2 regions of the Pelosinus sp. sgz500959 genome follow, and region 1 is predicted to be linked to the other one. Evidence: riboswitches for the same ligand, from Rfam matches in the RefSeq annotation. Region 1 holds a riboswitch; the other holds the start of a gene.

What was found. Region 1 has a riboswitch for lysine ahead of dapB (4-hydroxy-tetrahydrodipicolinate reductase). Riboswitches for the same ligand answer to the same signal wherever they lie in the genome.
Region 2: it holds a riboswitch for lysine, as region 1 does, so the genes downstream of both, ACAN52_RS05860 (amino acid permease) here and dapB (4-hydroxy-tetrahydrodipicolinate reductase) in region 1, are expected to answer to the same signal.

What each region holds. Positions count from the first base shown of each region.
Region 1 is NZ_JBGJZL010000002.1:223,307-231,093, reverse strand. It holds gene ACAN52_RS03785 (ribonuclease J) at 1-1,323, opposite strand, end outside; gene dapA (4-hydroxy-tetrahydrodipicolinate synthase) at 1,555-2,436, opposite strand; gene dapG (aspartate kinase) at 2,454-3,674, opposite strand; gene ACAN52_RS03770 (aspartate-semialdehyde dehydrogenase) at 3,685-4,716, opposite strand; gene dapB (4-hydroxy-tetrahydrodipicolinate reductase) at 4,761-5,555, opposite strand; lysine riboswitch at 5,718-5,893, opposite strand; gene ACAN52_RS03760 (hypothetical protein) at 5,977-6,621, opposite strand; gene ACAN52_RS03755 (YlmC/YmxH family sporulation protein) at 6,700-6,978, opposite strand; gene ACAN52_RS03750 (hypothetical protein) at 7,000-7,329, opposite strand; gene dut (dUTP diphosphatase) at 7,457-7,787, opposite strand, start outside.
Region 2 is NZ_JBGJZL010000003.1:204,431-212,217, reverse strand. It holds gene ACAN52_RS05875 (FAD-binding oxidoreductase) at 1-167, shown strand, start outside; gene ACAN52_RS05870 ((Fe-S)-binding protein) at 169-1,488, shown strand; gene ACAN52_RS05865 (sugar diacid recognition domain-containing protein) at 1,537-2,598, opposite strand; lysine riboswitch at 2,734-2,916, shown strand; gene ACAN52_RS05860 (amino acid permease) at 3,004-4,428, shown strand; gene ACAN52_RS05855 (metal-dependent hydrolase) at 4,564-5,508, shown strand; gene ACAN52_RS05850 (bacteriohemerythrin) at 5,547-5,966, opposite strand; gene ACAN52_RS05845 (DUF4931 domain-containing protein) at 6,034-6,801, opposite strand; gene ACAN52_RS05840 (zinc-ribbon domain containing protein) at 7,155-7,445, shown strand; gene ACAN52_RS05835 (zinc-ribbon domain containing protein) at 7,652-7,787, shown strand, end outside.

The sequences.
Region 1 (7,787 bases):
CACCAGTACAATACCTGCTGTTACTTTTCCAGAAATAGCACCTTTCTCTGGAGTAAATTCCAACATATGTCCATTTTCAGCAATAAAAATATTTTCTTTAGGCATTCCTAATCCTTGAGCAAGTTTTGAATGTTTTACCAAATGGCGGAATTCACCATGTACAGGAATAAAAAATTTAGGGCGAATTAAATTATGCATCAGTTTCAATTCTTCTTGACTCGCATGCCCTGATACATGAACACCAGATGCTTTTTCATAAATGACTTCTGCACCTTGACGAAGTAAATAATCAATCGTCCGTGATACTAATTTTTCATTTCCTGGGATTGGTGTAGCCGAAATAATAATGGTATCACTTGGAATAATGTCAACTTTGCGATGATCGGACATAGCCATTCGAGTCAGCGCAGACATAGGCTCACCTTGGCTACCAGTGGTTACAATAACAATACCTGACGACGGATAATTTTTGATTTCATCAATATCAATTAATACACCTTCAGGTATCATCAGATAACCAAGTTCCGATGCAATATTCACCACATTAATCATACTGCGACCCAAAAATGCGACTTTACGTTTATATTTGTAGGCAGTATCAATTGCCTGCTGTACACGATGTATATTTGAAGAAAAACTTGCAATAATAATCCGGCCAGTAGCTGTACTAAAGGTTTCATCAAATGTGACACCAACGGATTTTTCACTCATTGTATAACCAACATGCTCAGCATTTGTACTATCAGCCAACATGACAAGCACACCCTGATCACCTAGTTCAGCAAACTTATGGAAATCTGTCACTTTACCATCGACAGGAGTTTGATCAAATTTAAAGTCACCAGTATGTACAATAGTGCCAATTGGTGTTTTAACAGAGATGGCCACTGAATCAGCAATACTGTGACTAACATTAATAAATCCTACAGAAAAAATACCGATTTGAACTTCATCACCAGCTTGTACAGGTATTAAATTGGTTGCTGGTACATTATTTTCTTTTAGTTTTCCTTCTAGAATACCAAGTGTCAATCGTGTACCATAGACGGGTACATTTAGTTGTTTTAATACATAAGGTAATGCACCAATATGATCTTCATGACCATGTGTCAGCACAATCGCTCTTACAAAATCCCTATTTTCAATTAAATACGATATGTCTGGAATGACTAAATCAATGCCGAGCATATCGTCTTCCGGAAACATAAGACCACAATCAATAACAATAATATCGTCACCAAAACGAATGACGGTCATATTTTTACCAATCTCCCCCATTCCGCCTAAGGGGATAATTTGAATTTTTTGTTGCATTTTTGCCAAAAAAAATTACACCTCCATATTTTTTTACTAAAATAAGAAAAATAAACTATCATTGTTAGTGCCGTTCGTTAGAAAATGAGCTAAAAACCGGCCGTTCATTTACTTGTTCTAATTATAACTTATATTAAAGTCAATTTGCAACAGATGAAGGTGTATTTGTTGATATTATATGTAAATTCCATCATTCAATATAAAACCCCATCTTATATTAATAAGATGGGGTTTTAAAGATTAAATGATATTCATTTTATGCATCATATTTTTCACTTGTTCTAATTCACCTTCAGTAGGTGGTATTAATGGTAATCTAAAGGGACCAGCGCTCAGACCGAGAAGATTAACAGCTGTTTTCACAGGTATAGGGTTTGTTGTGATAAACATGGTTTTAAAGAAAGGTATGAGTTCTGCTTGTATGGCTTGTGCTTTGGCAATCTCATTATTGTTAAAAGCTGCAATCATTTCTTGCATACGACTACCAACAATATGGGCCGCTACGCTAATTACACCAACTCCACCAACAGCTAAGGTCGGCAACGTAAGACTATCATCACCACTGTATACTAAAAAATCCTTAGGTGTGCTACGAATAATTTCAGATACCTGTTCAAGATTTCCACTCGCTTCTTTAATCGCAACAATATTTTTAATTTCTGCTAAACGTGCAACAGTTACAGGTAGGATATTAGAAGCGGTACGTCCAGGTACATTATACAGAATTAAAGGTAAATCTGTTTTTTCTGCAATGGCTTTAAAGTGTTGATAAAACCCTTCTTGTGGTGGTTTATTATAATAGGGACCGACGAGCATGGCACCATGTACACCCAATTTCTCTGCTGCTTGTGTCATTTCAATTGAAACACGCGTATCATTAGAACCAGTTCCAGCGATAACAATAGCTTCATCCCCTACAGCATCAAGTACTGTAGAATATAAATTGAGCTTTTCTTCATTAGTTAGTGTCGCTGCTTCACCTGTACTACCAGTCACCACTAATCCATTTGAACCATTCGCTACTAAATATTTAGCCAGATTTGCTGCCGCTTTATAATTAACACTCAGGTCATCATGAAAGGGGGTTACCATAGCTGTTAGAATCCGTCCAAAATTCTTCATGCCATTTCTCTCCTTACTTAACAAGATAAATTAAACTTTTCATGTAATGCTGTAACAGCTGATTGTACAAAAGATTTCTCAATTAAAACTGAAATTGATGTATGTGAATCGACCGTCTGCAGTATTGGAATATTGTTAATTGCTAAGGCTTCTATGAAATTCGCCATTACACCAGGTACACCATTAATTCCTCCACCTACGACAGAAACTTTGGCACAGCCAAGAGTTGTTTGTACATCACAACCAAATTCATGAAGTTTCATTGTTGCTTTTTCAGCAAATTCTTCTGCGACAGTAAACATGATTTGACCAGGATGGACGTTAATTAAATCTACACTAATCCCATTATCAGACATTGATTTGAAAATATTAAAACTAGCAGCATTATTACTTGAATCGTGTAATGTAATTTTGATTTGTGCAATATTATTGATCGAAGTAACCCCCGTGGCAATGCGATCATTTACGGCTGTTTCTTCACTTGTTTCAGGGGTTATATTCGTTATTAATGTCCCCGGTGCATTTGAAAATGTTGATTTTACAACCAATGGAATATTTTTCTGCATAGCAATTTCAACGGCTCGCGGATGAATGACTTTTGCACCTTGATGAGCCAGTTGACAAACTTCGCCATAACTAATACAATCTAAAATTTTCGCATTTGTGACCATGCGTGGGTCAGCCGTCATAATGCCATCTACATCTGTATATATTTCAACGATATCAGCATTAAGAGCTGCTCCTAGTGCTGCTGCCGTAGTATCACTACCACCACGTCCTAATGTAGTAAATTCATGATCAACGCTAATACCTTGAAAGCCGCAAACTACAGGAATTTTACCTGATTTTTGCAAACTAAGTATTCGAGTCGGATCAACTTTTAAAATGCGTGCATTATTAAAATTATTATCAGTTATAATACCAGCCTGCCCACCGGTGAGCATAATCGCATCAAGTCCAGCAGCTTGCAGTGTGCCAGTCATAACGACTGCAGAAATCATTTCCCCACAATACAAAATTTGATCAAGTTCACGACTGTTAATATCTTTATAAGTTCCTCGTGCCAGATCCATAAAAGTATCTGTAGCGTAACATTCACCTCGGCGCCCCATCGCTGAGACCACAACAACAGGACTCAAACCATTGTCACATGCAATTTGTATTTTTTGTACAACCAATTCACGAGCTTCAGGGGTTGCAACTGAGGTACCACCAAATTTCTGTACAATTATCCCCATTATTCACACCTCAAAGTACGTTATGTTCAATCATATACTCCGCAATTTGCAAAGCATTTAAAGCCGCGCCTTTACGAATTTGATCTCCAACAACCCATAAATTTAAACCATGTGCTACTGTTTCATCTTTGCGAATGCGACCGACAAAGACTTCATTTTGATTCGAAGTAAAGAGTGGCATTGGGTAGATTTGTTCTTGTGGATTATCCTGTACAATGACTCCTGGGAAAGCAGCCAAGAGTTTTTTCGCCTCTTCAACGGAAACTTCTTCATCAAATTCAATATTAATGGATTCTGAGTGACTACGATATACAGGTATTCTGATCGTTGTTGCTGTAATACCCATATTATAATCATTAAATATTTTATGTGTCTCATGAACCATTTTCATTTCTTCTTTAGTGTAACCATCTTCTAAAAATGCATCAATTTGAGGAATTACATTAAAAGCAATTTGATAATGTTTCGGCAAACCAGCACTTGGTAAAATCGTTGCTTCAACTGGTTTATTCTCTACAATAGCTGCGACTTGATTGTCAAGTTCATCAATCGCTTCTTTACCTGCGCCTGATACGGCTTGATATGTTGAAACGACAATTCGTTTAATTTTTGCTTGATTATATAATGGTTTAAGAGCCATTGCCATAATAATTGTGGAACAATTTGGATTTGCAATAATTCCTTTATGTTTTTGGATATCTTCTGGATTTACCTCTGGGACAATTAGAGGTACTTCAGGATCCATTCTAAAGGCACTGGAATTATCAATAACGACGGCTCCATGCTTTACGGCAGCTGACGCAAATTTTGTACTGGCAGATCCACCTGCAAATAGAGCAATATCAATATCCTTAAAAGAATCATCTGTAGCTTCTTCTACTGTATAGTCTTTCCCCATAAACGTAATAATTTTACCCGCAGAACGACTTGATGCAAGTAATTTTAGATTATCAAAAGGGAAATTACGTTCTTCAATTAAATTTAAAAATTCTTGCCCAACAGCACCAGTAGCTCCAAGTATTGCTACATTATATTTTTTCATATTAATTCCTCTCCTTGATACTATTTTTTAGTGTAAAATTAAACTTATTTCAAAATTTCTTCAAGCCCATATACTAATCCATTTGCTGTCAATACATGTTTGCATGCAAGTACAACACCTGGCATAAAAGATTCTCGAGATATAGAATCATGGCGAATTGTTAATGTTTGGCCTAGTCCACCGAAGATGACTTCTTGATGAGCGACATAACCTGGTAAACGAACACTATGCATCCGAATCCCAGAAAAATCTCCCCCTCGTGCACCAGCAATTTTTTCTACTTCATCAGGATGACCTTGTTTCATAACACCACGACTTTTAGTAATAAGCTCAGCCGTATATAATGCTGTACCAGATGGAGCATCAAGTTTTTGATCATGATGCAATTCAATAATCTCAACATGAGGAAAGAATTTAGCTGCATCTTGTGATAATTTCATCATTAGAATAGCACCAATTGAAAAGTTTGGCGCAATAAGAGCATTGACTTTAGTTTTTAAACAGGACTCACGGATTTCTGTGAGGTCGGCTTCAGATAAACCTGTAGTACCAACAACAGGACAAACACCATTTTTGAGTGCAATACGAAGATTACTCATGACAACTTCTGGTCGTGTAAAATCAACCATAACTTGTGGTTTTGTCTCATTAATCACTGTTTGTAAATCATCACCGACAATGATTCCAGTCTTTCCTGCGCCGATTAAATCACCAATATCAACAAAATCTGATTTAACATCAACAGCTCCGACAATACTTAATTGTGCATCATTATGTATGGCTTTGAGTACTTCTCTTCCCATCTTTCCATAAGCTCCACACACGATTACTCTAATCATTGTACACCCCCTAATATTAATAATCTATTCAATGTAAGTGGCGAATGTCACTCATTGGGCAAAAATAATAGCCGATGAGCATAAATCTCATCGGCTGTCTACGACTAGTTAGACAGATCTAAGGAAATGATAAAATAACATAAAATTATTTCACCATGTCTTAGATGAGATAGCACTCCACTAAAAATATTTTTAGTGACAGTCTTGCACCTGTTTGATGAAAGACCAACATAAGGGATTTGGTATCGATTATGTTTCGGCAGTCAACCCTTTTCTTTCAGATCATTGATACCATTCTCCCTGAAAGTACTCTTGTTGCCTGCACCTCTATTTCATCCTGCGCAGGATGAAGACTATTAAATTACATACATTGTATAATAGTGGTTAAAGAAGTGTCAACACTTTTAATGAAATTTTAAATTTACTTACTATGACTTTTAACTTCTTTGGCACCGTTTTGCCTTAATATTTGTGCTACTGAATTGACTTTTGCTACATCAGTGCGAATAATCGCAAGGATACTCCCCTGAACAACTTCTTGCTCATAGTGATGACTTTCATCGGCAGGAATACCCCAATCAATGAGTCCGCCAGTTATACCACCTGCAATGGCTCCGCTGATTGCTCCTGCGATAGGGCCAGCAGCTATAATAGGACCGATACCAGGAATAGCCAAAGCTCCTGCACCTAAAAGCAACCCGCCAATTCCACCAAGTGTACTCCCTGTTAATGTTCCATCAAAAATATCATCATCGGAATCATTACCAGAATCATCATCATTCTCTTGTTTTTTAGAAATAATATTAATTTCTTCAGTGGTAAAACCTTGTTGACGCAAGGCGTTTACAGCATTTTCAGCGTTAGAGCGGGAACCAAATACCCCAATAATAGTTTGGTTAGATTTTTGTGTATTAGTTGTATTAGTTGTATTAACTACATTATTTGCACTAGTTGTATTCACTGTATTCATCTGCGTTGCTGATGCTTGAGTAGTATTGGAACTTGCTGCAGTATAACTGTTCACTAATGAGTTTGTGCTACTTTGTTTTGACTCTTGATTATTCATATTTAAACCTCCCTAACATTAAAATGCATATCATGCAATTTAATGTTAGGTTATCCATAATCATTGGGAATATGTATTTTATTGTTTCATACGATGTAATTTAGTATAACCTTCATAATCATTATTCAAATCCACAATAATGATTTCATCACCAATTCGTTTTATCCCTTGCCATGGAATGGTCATTGATCGATTTTCACCAAAAAAATTCATTAAACTATTTTGATTAGGTAATAAGATAGAGTGTATACGTCCTGATACATGATCAAAAGTAAGTTCACATTCATCAATCGTTCCTAAGCGAGATCCATCACTTAAATTGATAACCTCTTTTCCAGATAAACGACTTAACCGCATTTTTATCACCTCATCATCTTTTTATATGGGAAAATTTTTTTTGATTCCATGATAAAGGGTTAGAAAAACAGGTTGGATTATCGCGAGACCAATTGCTGAAAAAGCCAATGGATCAATGGAGAACTCAAAAAGAATAATCGTTTCAGGAACATTTAATTTTAGAAAAGAAACTAGCATAAGTAAGGATAAATAAATCCCACCCGATATAGATATTAATTCTTGAATAGCCAAGGATAATGGCGAAGCTTTTAAATTATTCTCATCAATCGTCTTGCGGAAGTATCTTATGCGTTGCCAAACAGATAATGCCAAAACTAGAATCACCAACAAAAGCACTAACCAGGCAAACATAATATCCCTCCACATTTCTCTATCTGTTTCATCGAAACTGAGGGACTAAGATTTAGGTGGAGTTAAAACTCCACCTAAATTAAGTCTTCTTTATTCATATGATACTCAGAGTGAAATATGCTAATTTTTACTCACCAGTACTTCCAAATCCACCTGTTCGTGTTGCAAATAAGTGTTCTTTATCCGTTTCATCCACTAAATATTGGTAAAAAATCCCTTGTGCAATCCGCGTACCTTTGGTAATAACAATATTATGTGGATTATGATTATAAATAGCAATCATAATATGTCCTTCATTATCACTATTATTATAGTAATCTGCATCAATAATTCCTTGCCCATTAATCAAGCTAAGGTTATTTTTGATTGATAATCCTGAACGAATATGTATCCCTAAATATTCATTATCTAACATATATGCTTTTATGCCCGTTGAAATTAATGTGGTAGTGCCTGGT
Region 2 (7,787 bases), on a different contig from region 1:
TTGAACTTGGCGGTACATTAAGTGGTGAGCACGGAATCGGCCTTGGTAAACTTCCTTGGATGGAAAATCAACATGGTCCTACTTCCATGAACGTAATGAGATCAATTAAACGTACACTTGATCCTAACTTGATCTTAAATCCTGGTAAGTTAGTAGGAGAGTGTTAGTATGAGTGATGAAATTAATGTAAAGGATATTAATGACCACGATAAAGCACTATTAACCGATATCCAAGATGCCCTTGCTAATTGCATGAAATGCGGTAATTGTATGGCCCATTGCCCAGTATATAAAGAATTAGGCAGAGAAAATGCAGTAGCTCGCGGTAAGCTTTCCCTTATGGAAGGCGTTCTCAGTGGAACAATCCCAATTTCCACAAACTTTGAAAAAGCCATGTCCATGTGTTTATCCTGTAAAGCCTGTGCAACAAACTGTCCATGCGGCGTACCTGCTGATGAATTGATTGTACGTGGACGTCAAGCAGTCGTAAAAGCTCGCGGACTCGGTCCTATTAAGAAAAAAGTCTTTGCGTTACTAAAAAACAGACAGTTATTCGATTTTTCGTTGCGTATGGCAGGTCTCTTTGCACCATTATCCTTTAAAAAATTACCTGGTAAAATGGGGACTATTGCCCGTTTCCCAATGCCTGGTATGGATGTAAAAAGGGTCACAGCTCCTATGTCTGCAAACCCTCTCAGAAGTCAATATCCTGAAGTCATTAAAGTTGATAACCCCAAAATGAGAGTCGGTTTTTTCACTGGCTGTACAATCAACTATATGTACACAGATGTTGGTCAAGCTACAATTAACGTTCTTAAAGCTAATAATATTGAAGTTGTTATGCCAAGCATGCAACATTGCTGCGGTACACCTGTATTCTATTCCGGCGATGTAGATTCTGCTAAACTATTTGCAAAACACAATCTTGAAACCTTTGATCGCTATAATTTTGACTATATTATTGCATCTTGCGGTTCTTGTACAGAAGCTTTCAAAATTGAATATCTTCATATGTTCAAAGATGATCCTAAAATGAAAACATTAGCAGAAAAAATATCTAAAAAGACTTATGAAATCAGCGAGTTTTTAGTCGATGTTGTTAAATTCGACAAAACAAAACTTGGTCCAGTGAATGCAACTGTCACGATGCACGATCCATGTCATATGGTTCGTGGTATCAAAATTACTAAACAACCGCGGGAAATTTTAAAATCCATTCCTGGTTTAAATTTTGTCGAAATGTCTAAACCTGATCGTTGCTGTGGATCAGGCGGCTCCTTCAGTATGTCTTATTATGAACTTTCTCGCCAAGTCAATGACCGTAAAGTCGCAGATATTGGCTCCACAAAAGCTGACATTGTTGCCACAAGCTGTGGTACTTGCCGTATGCATATTATGGATGGTTTAGTACAAAATAACATGGACAAAGAAACCTTACATGTTATCCAAGTCTTAGATCGATCCTACCAAGCTGGTAGCCAAAAATAAAAAAGAAAAAAACTGTAGGCATGAATTGTGCCTACAGTTTTTTTCTTTTCATAAGGGAATCTCTACAAAAATTTTCGTTCCCTGACCAATTTCTGATTTGATTTCAAAGGTTCCATCCACTAGCGATACACGTTCACCCATTCCATATATGCCTAAAGAAGTACGACTATGAGTACTTTTAAATAAATCAAGATTAAATCCCACACCATTGTCATTAATAATTAGAATCAGTTTATTTTGTTTTTTATACAAAGAGACCCAGACTTGTGTCGCCCCAGCATGCTTGACAATATTGGTTAATGCCTCCTGCAAGATTCGATATAATGCAATCTCAACTTCAGTCGCAAATCGCTCACGAGATAGAATATTAAACTCAATATTCATTAAAATTTTATATTGCTTTGAATAGTTCGCAATGTATTTTTGTGCTGCTGCTACCAATCCTAAGTCATCTAATAACACAGGACGAAGTTGTACTGCCATATCATGAACAGCCTCTAATGTCGTCAAAGCAAGATCTCGCATTTGTAATATTTTTTCTCGTTCCCCACTATTTTGCACCTGTTCTGCAAGGATACGCAAACCAACAATAATGGATGTTAAGGATTGACTCGTTTCATCATGTAGTTCTCGGGAGATTTTTTTACGTTCTTCTTCTTGAACACGAATTATTTTATTTAGAAATATAGATTGAAGTTCTTCTTTTTCCTTTAATGCACCAACTAATTTTTCTTGTCTTGCATTGGACTGTAAATTCGCCTCCACAAAACGTGCTGCAAGTCGTGCATAAGGTTCCGCCGTTTTTAAGTCACCCGTAACGCCAATGACACCCACGCACTTATTTTCAAACATAATCGGTACATTAAATCCATTACGGATACCACGTAAGTGCAATTCATCTTCTTCGCTAACATAAAATTCTTTAATCATCTCAGCCTTGAGCATCCTCGCACCGGCTTCATGTACCTGCCCAATGCGATCTCGGCTAAAAGATGCAATAATGACTCCACGATCATCAAGAATATTTACATTTTTATTTAGTTCTGCAGCAACAATGTCCACTAAGGACTGGGCAAATTTAGCGTCTAATCTTTGATATTCATTTTCCATTTAGATCCTCCATAAAAAATATAACGTTATAGTAAGCTTTTCTTTTCAGAATCTCCTGAGAAAAGACCTTTAATTCAATAGAAATATTGACAGATAACAGTATTTCTATTAAACTAAAGATCAATTAAATAGGCTGTGATGCATAGAGGTGCGGATATTATGAGTATGTATAGTGAGCTGGTTACGATGAACTATACAAAAAGGAATCTTCGCCGAAGTAAAAATAACCAACCTGGTTTTTTTTGCTGGATTTGTATTGAATAAGTACAAGTCTGTCACCTGAAGATTCCCATTTTCAGGTGAAGAGCTATCTCATACAAGCGGGGATTTATATATTTATGTAAATTTGTTGGTTGTGAGATAGTTCACAACCATTTTTTTATTTTATTAAATCAGGAGGCTTTTATGTCAAAATCAACATTAAATTTAGATGAATTATGTCCGCAAAAAGAAGGATTGAAACGTGATATGAAATCACGTCACCTTATGATGATTTCCATTGGGGGTACAATTGGTACTGGATTATTTGTCGGCTCAGGGCAAACCATCAGTCAAGCAGGTCCTCTCGGTGCCGTCCTTGCTTATCTCGTTGGTGGCTTTATTATGTATTTAGTATTATTGTGTCTTGGTGAATTAACAGCTGCGATGCCTGTATCGGGTTCATTCCAGAGCTATGCCTCGCGATTTATCTCCCCTGGTGCTGGTTTTACGACAGGTTGGTTATATTGGATTAACTGGGCGATTTGTATAGCCGCTGACTTTACGGCTGCAGGCATTATCATGAATAACTGGTTTCCCCAGATTGCGATTTGGATCTGGTGTGGTTTTTTTGCTACAATACTTGCCTTACTAAATATCATTTCAGTAAAAGCCTATGGAGAGGCTGAATTCTGGTTTGCCAGTATCAAAGTCACTGCAATTCTCGCCTTTATCGTGGCCGGTTGTGGCTTAATCTTCGGCTTTTCTGACAATGCTGTACCTATGGCTTTTTCAAATTTCCATACGAGCTCCGGTCTTTTTCCCAATGGCTTTGAAGCAGTTTTCCTCACTATGATCGCAGTCGTCTACTCCTTCCAAGGAGCTGAACTTGTCGGCATTGCTGCCGGTGAATGTGAAAACCCAGGTAAAAACGTTCCTAGGGTCATTAAGGGTATCGCTTTTCGCATTATCTTCTTTTATGTCCTCGCAATGGTCGTACTGGCTGCCATCATTCCCTTCAATGAAGCCAGCGTTTTAGAAAGTCCTTTTGCTCATGTCTTTGGTATGCTTGGTCTGCCATTAGCAAAAGATATCATGTTTTTTGTTGTAATGACCTCTGCCCTATCTTCAGGCAGTTCAGCTTTATATGCTTGCTCACGTCTTCTCTGGTCCATGTCTAAAGAAGGCCTTGCTCCTAGCATACTGGGTAAGGTGAACTCCCGCGGTGTACCCGTATATGGTGTCTTAATCACTGTGCTCTTAGCATGTATGTCCTTATTGACGAGTGAATACGCCGCTGATACTGTATATCTCTGGCTTATGTCGAGTACTGGTCTGACAGGTTGTTTAATCTGGGTCATCATCGCCTGGTGCCAACTGAACTTCCGCAAAGAATTTATTCGCCTTGGTGGAAAGTTAGAACAACTTACCTTTCGTACTCCATTTTATCCCCTTGTCCCCATATTGGCACTCGTACTCAATTTAGGTGTGATTATTAGTTTATATTTTGACGAATCACAACGTATTGTCTTATATACTGGTATTCCTGCATTAGCTGGAGTTTACTTATACTATTTACTATTTTTAAATAAAAAACATGCGACAACCCTAAAAGAAAGAGAAATAAGTTAACCATTTTGAGGTGACCTTAGGTAATAAGGGCACCTCTTTTTTTATGAAAACCAAACTCGCACTAATTACCAGTACTACCTCCTCCCTGTCTATGATATAATTTTATGTAAACTTAATAGTAAGGGAGGTGTACTGATGGATTCCTTGTCACATGCACTGATCGGCATTGCCGTTGCTGGTTTATCGGGTCACCAACTATCTTTAAATGACCCTATCTATTTAGCAACTATTCTTGGAGCACAAGCACCTGATTTTGATATTATTACGCAAATCAAGGGCAATTTTTCTTACATCAAACAACATCGATCCTTTTCCCATTCTCTCCCTGGACTTGCGATATGGTCCCTTCTCATCGGTATACTTCTGCATTTTTTCATGCCACAGACTCATCTATTATCCCTATTGGGGTGGGCCTTTGCTGGTGGTTTATCTCATATCATGATTGATTACTTCAATACCCATGGCGCAGCCATTTTGTGGCCATTTCGCAAAGAGCGCAAAAGTTTATATTTATTAAATGTAGTTGATCCTATTTTATTAGTACTAATGACAAGTCTATATTCTCTCAACATTACCATGTTCGAACTCTCATTTAGTACTTTTTTTGTCATCATTGCCTACCTTGCTCTCAGAATTATATTACGCAAAAAAGCAAAAAAGCAACTGAAAAATTTGTTTGATCATCAAAAAATAATACAACTATCTGTAATGCCTTCCTTAAAACGTATCCTTTTTTGGGATTTTGTCTTGGAAACTGAACATTGCTACCTTGTAGGACAATTGGGCGTACTCTACCCAGTGCTAGAAATTAATGCGAATCTTCCCAAACAAAAAAAGCTCTCTAAAATTACACTAGAAGCGAGAAAAACGCCTCTAGGAGATTTTTTTACCAGTTTTACACCATTTATTTATTTTGAAGAGCGCGAACATTTTAATACCCTCTCTGTAAACATTTATGACTTACGTTATATTCTAAATAAACAATTTCTCCACCATGCCACTATTATCTTTGATCACAATAAACTTCCGACAGCTTCCTATATGCATTCTTATGGAAGAACGATGAAAATACCTTGTTGACTCTACCTAAAAAGTTCCTCTTGACGAGGAACTTTTATCTATTGTATTCCATTTTCCTTAAAGAACTGACTATACTGTTTATCTTCAACTAAAATATGTACCATAATCCACTCTTTTAGCATCATAAATACTGTAAAAGACAGGGCAACGCCGCCTTTTTTGTGGTCCTGAACGATATTATCAATTTCATTTATATAATAATCATGTTTCCCTTTATGTTCTTCATATTCTGGATAATCCAATTCTTTCATTAATGCTTCTTCAGCTGTAAAATGATATTTTGTATATTCTAATAAGTTACTTAGTGTTTTTTGCGTCAAAATTCGCTCTTCATCAATATCCTCGCATTGGAATACTTTTTTGTACACTTCATTGAGTAAATCAATAAGTTCTTTATGATGTTCGTCAAAATCTCGAATACCAACAGAAAATTTTTCATCCCAATTATAAAAATTCATAAGACACCTCCATTTATTCTCGTATTATCTTCATTCTTCGACAAAAGCGTATTCCCTGCTATCTAAATTAAGAAAAGTATAGATGTTGTATCTCGGTTACCACTTCCGTTGCCCGATTGGATATCTGCGGTATGGAATAGCCGATAAGCAAGGGAGATGTAACAAATCTTGGCATAATTTTAACAGAAATTTCATCATTAATTTGATAAAAAAACAAGTTATAACTTTTGCAATTTTTATGAAAATGATTTAATAAATAATGAATTACAATTTGTATATAATCAGCCATTTGATTTACGTACTCTAAACTACCGAGTCGCACATTAAATTCAAAAAAACCATTTTTAGGTTCTTGAGCTAAATTTAACTCAACCCCATCTTTTTCGTGAATAATGAACCCCTGCAAACTTTCAATCGTTATATTATCTGTATAATCGATATCTTTTAAGCCAACGATTTGCATATGAGGATGCCTAATTGTACCACCTGAATAAGGACCATAATTTTTATAAAAAAGAACAGAAGAAAAGTCACCGCTGCGTATCATTTCTTGCCATTTCTTTACACCAAATCCAATTACTTTATATAGATGATCCTTACTATAAAGAGATAAGTCGGAATTACAATCATCTGTTTCAATTAGAACAGTTTGAAAGGCATTGATTAAAACGGGATATTTATTTTTTATTAACAAGATGGATCCGTCACTTGCCAGAATATCTGTCAATTCCTCACGATGACAGAATGGACATGTCGCAGTTGCATTAATAATATTTTCCGGCTTGTTTTTTCCAATATTTGAGTCAAAAATTAAATATGTTTTTCTTGCTGGCATTATGAATCTCCTCTAAATCTGAGTCTCCCTTATCCAAGAACTTAGCCATCGGATAAACTTCAGTTTGAATGTCTTCATTAAATTTAGTATTTAATGTTAACCACTTCAATATTCAAGATAAATTTCCTCTTTTACAGTAAAAAAATCTTAGAAAAGACTGAATTGTTTTTACGAGTAACTGCAAAAGAACTCTATATTGTTGCTCAGTAAAATTAATTTGTTTTCGGATCTTAAAACCCTTTACATTTATATTGTTTTATTATATACTTTAAATGTCCTAAAATAGATTTATTGTGTTTACTACTTGTATACCATTGACTATTTTAGTAACAGATTCGAGGAGGCTATTTAACATGAGTCAAGACAAAACTTTAACATGCCGCGATTGCGCAGATCAATTCGTATTTTCAGCTTCAGAACAAGATTTCTACGCTGAAAAAGGGTTCACCAATGAACCAGGCCGTTGCCCTCAATGCAGAGCAATTCACAAACAAAATAACGGTGGTGGTCGTAACAACAACTACCAACAACGCGAAATGCATGACGCAACGTGTGCAGCTTGTGGCGTAAGCACTCAAGTTCCTTTCCGTCCAAGCGGCGACCGTCCTGTTTATTGCAGAGATTGTTTCAGCAACAACCGTTAATCTGATATAAAAAAGCACTGTTTTTAACAGTGCTTTTTCTTATGAATAGAGTCAAATTTCACGCTTAAAATCTTTTATTTTTAAAAAAGCATAATTTTACTTTACTTCTGAACCAATTAATCGTATACTTTAATAGTTCTTAAATAGATGAAGTGAGTATTCTCCGTTTACTATTTGGGTAATATACATTCAAGGAGGCTATATACATGAACCAAGACAAAACTTTAACTTGCCGCGATTGTGGCGACCAATTCGTATTCTCAGCTTCAGAGCAAGATTTCTTCGCTGAAAAAGGGTTCACCAACGAACCAGGTCGTTGCCCTCAATGCAGAGCAGCTAACA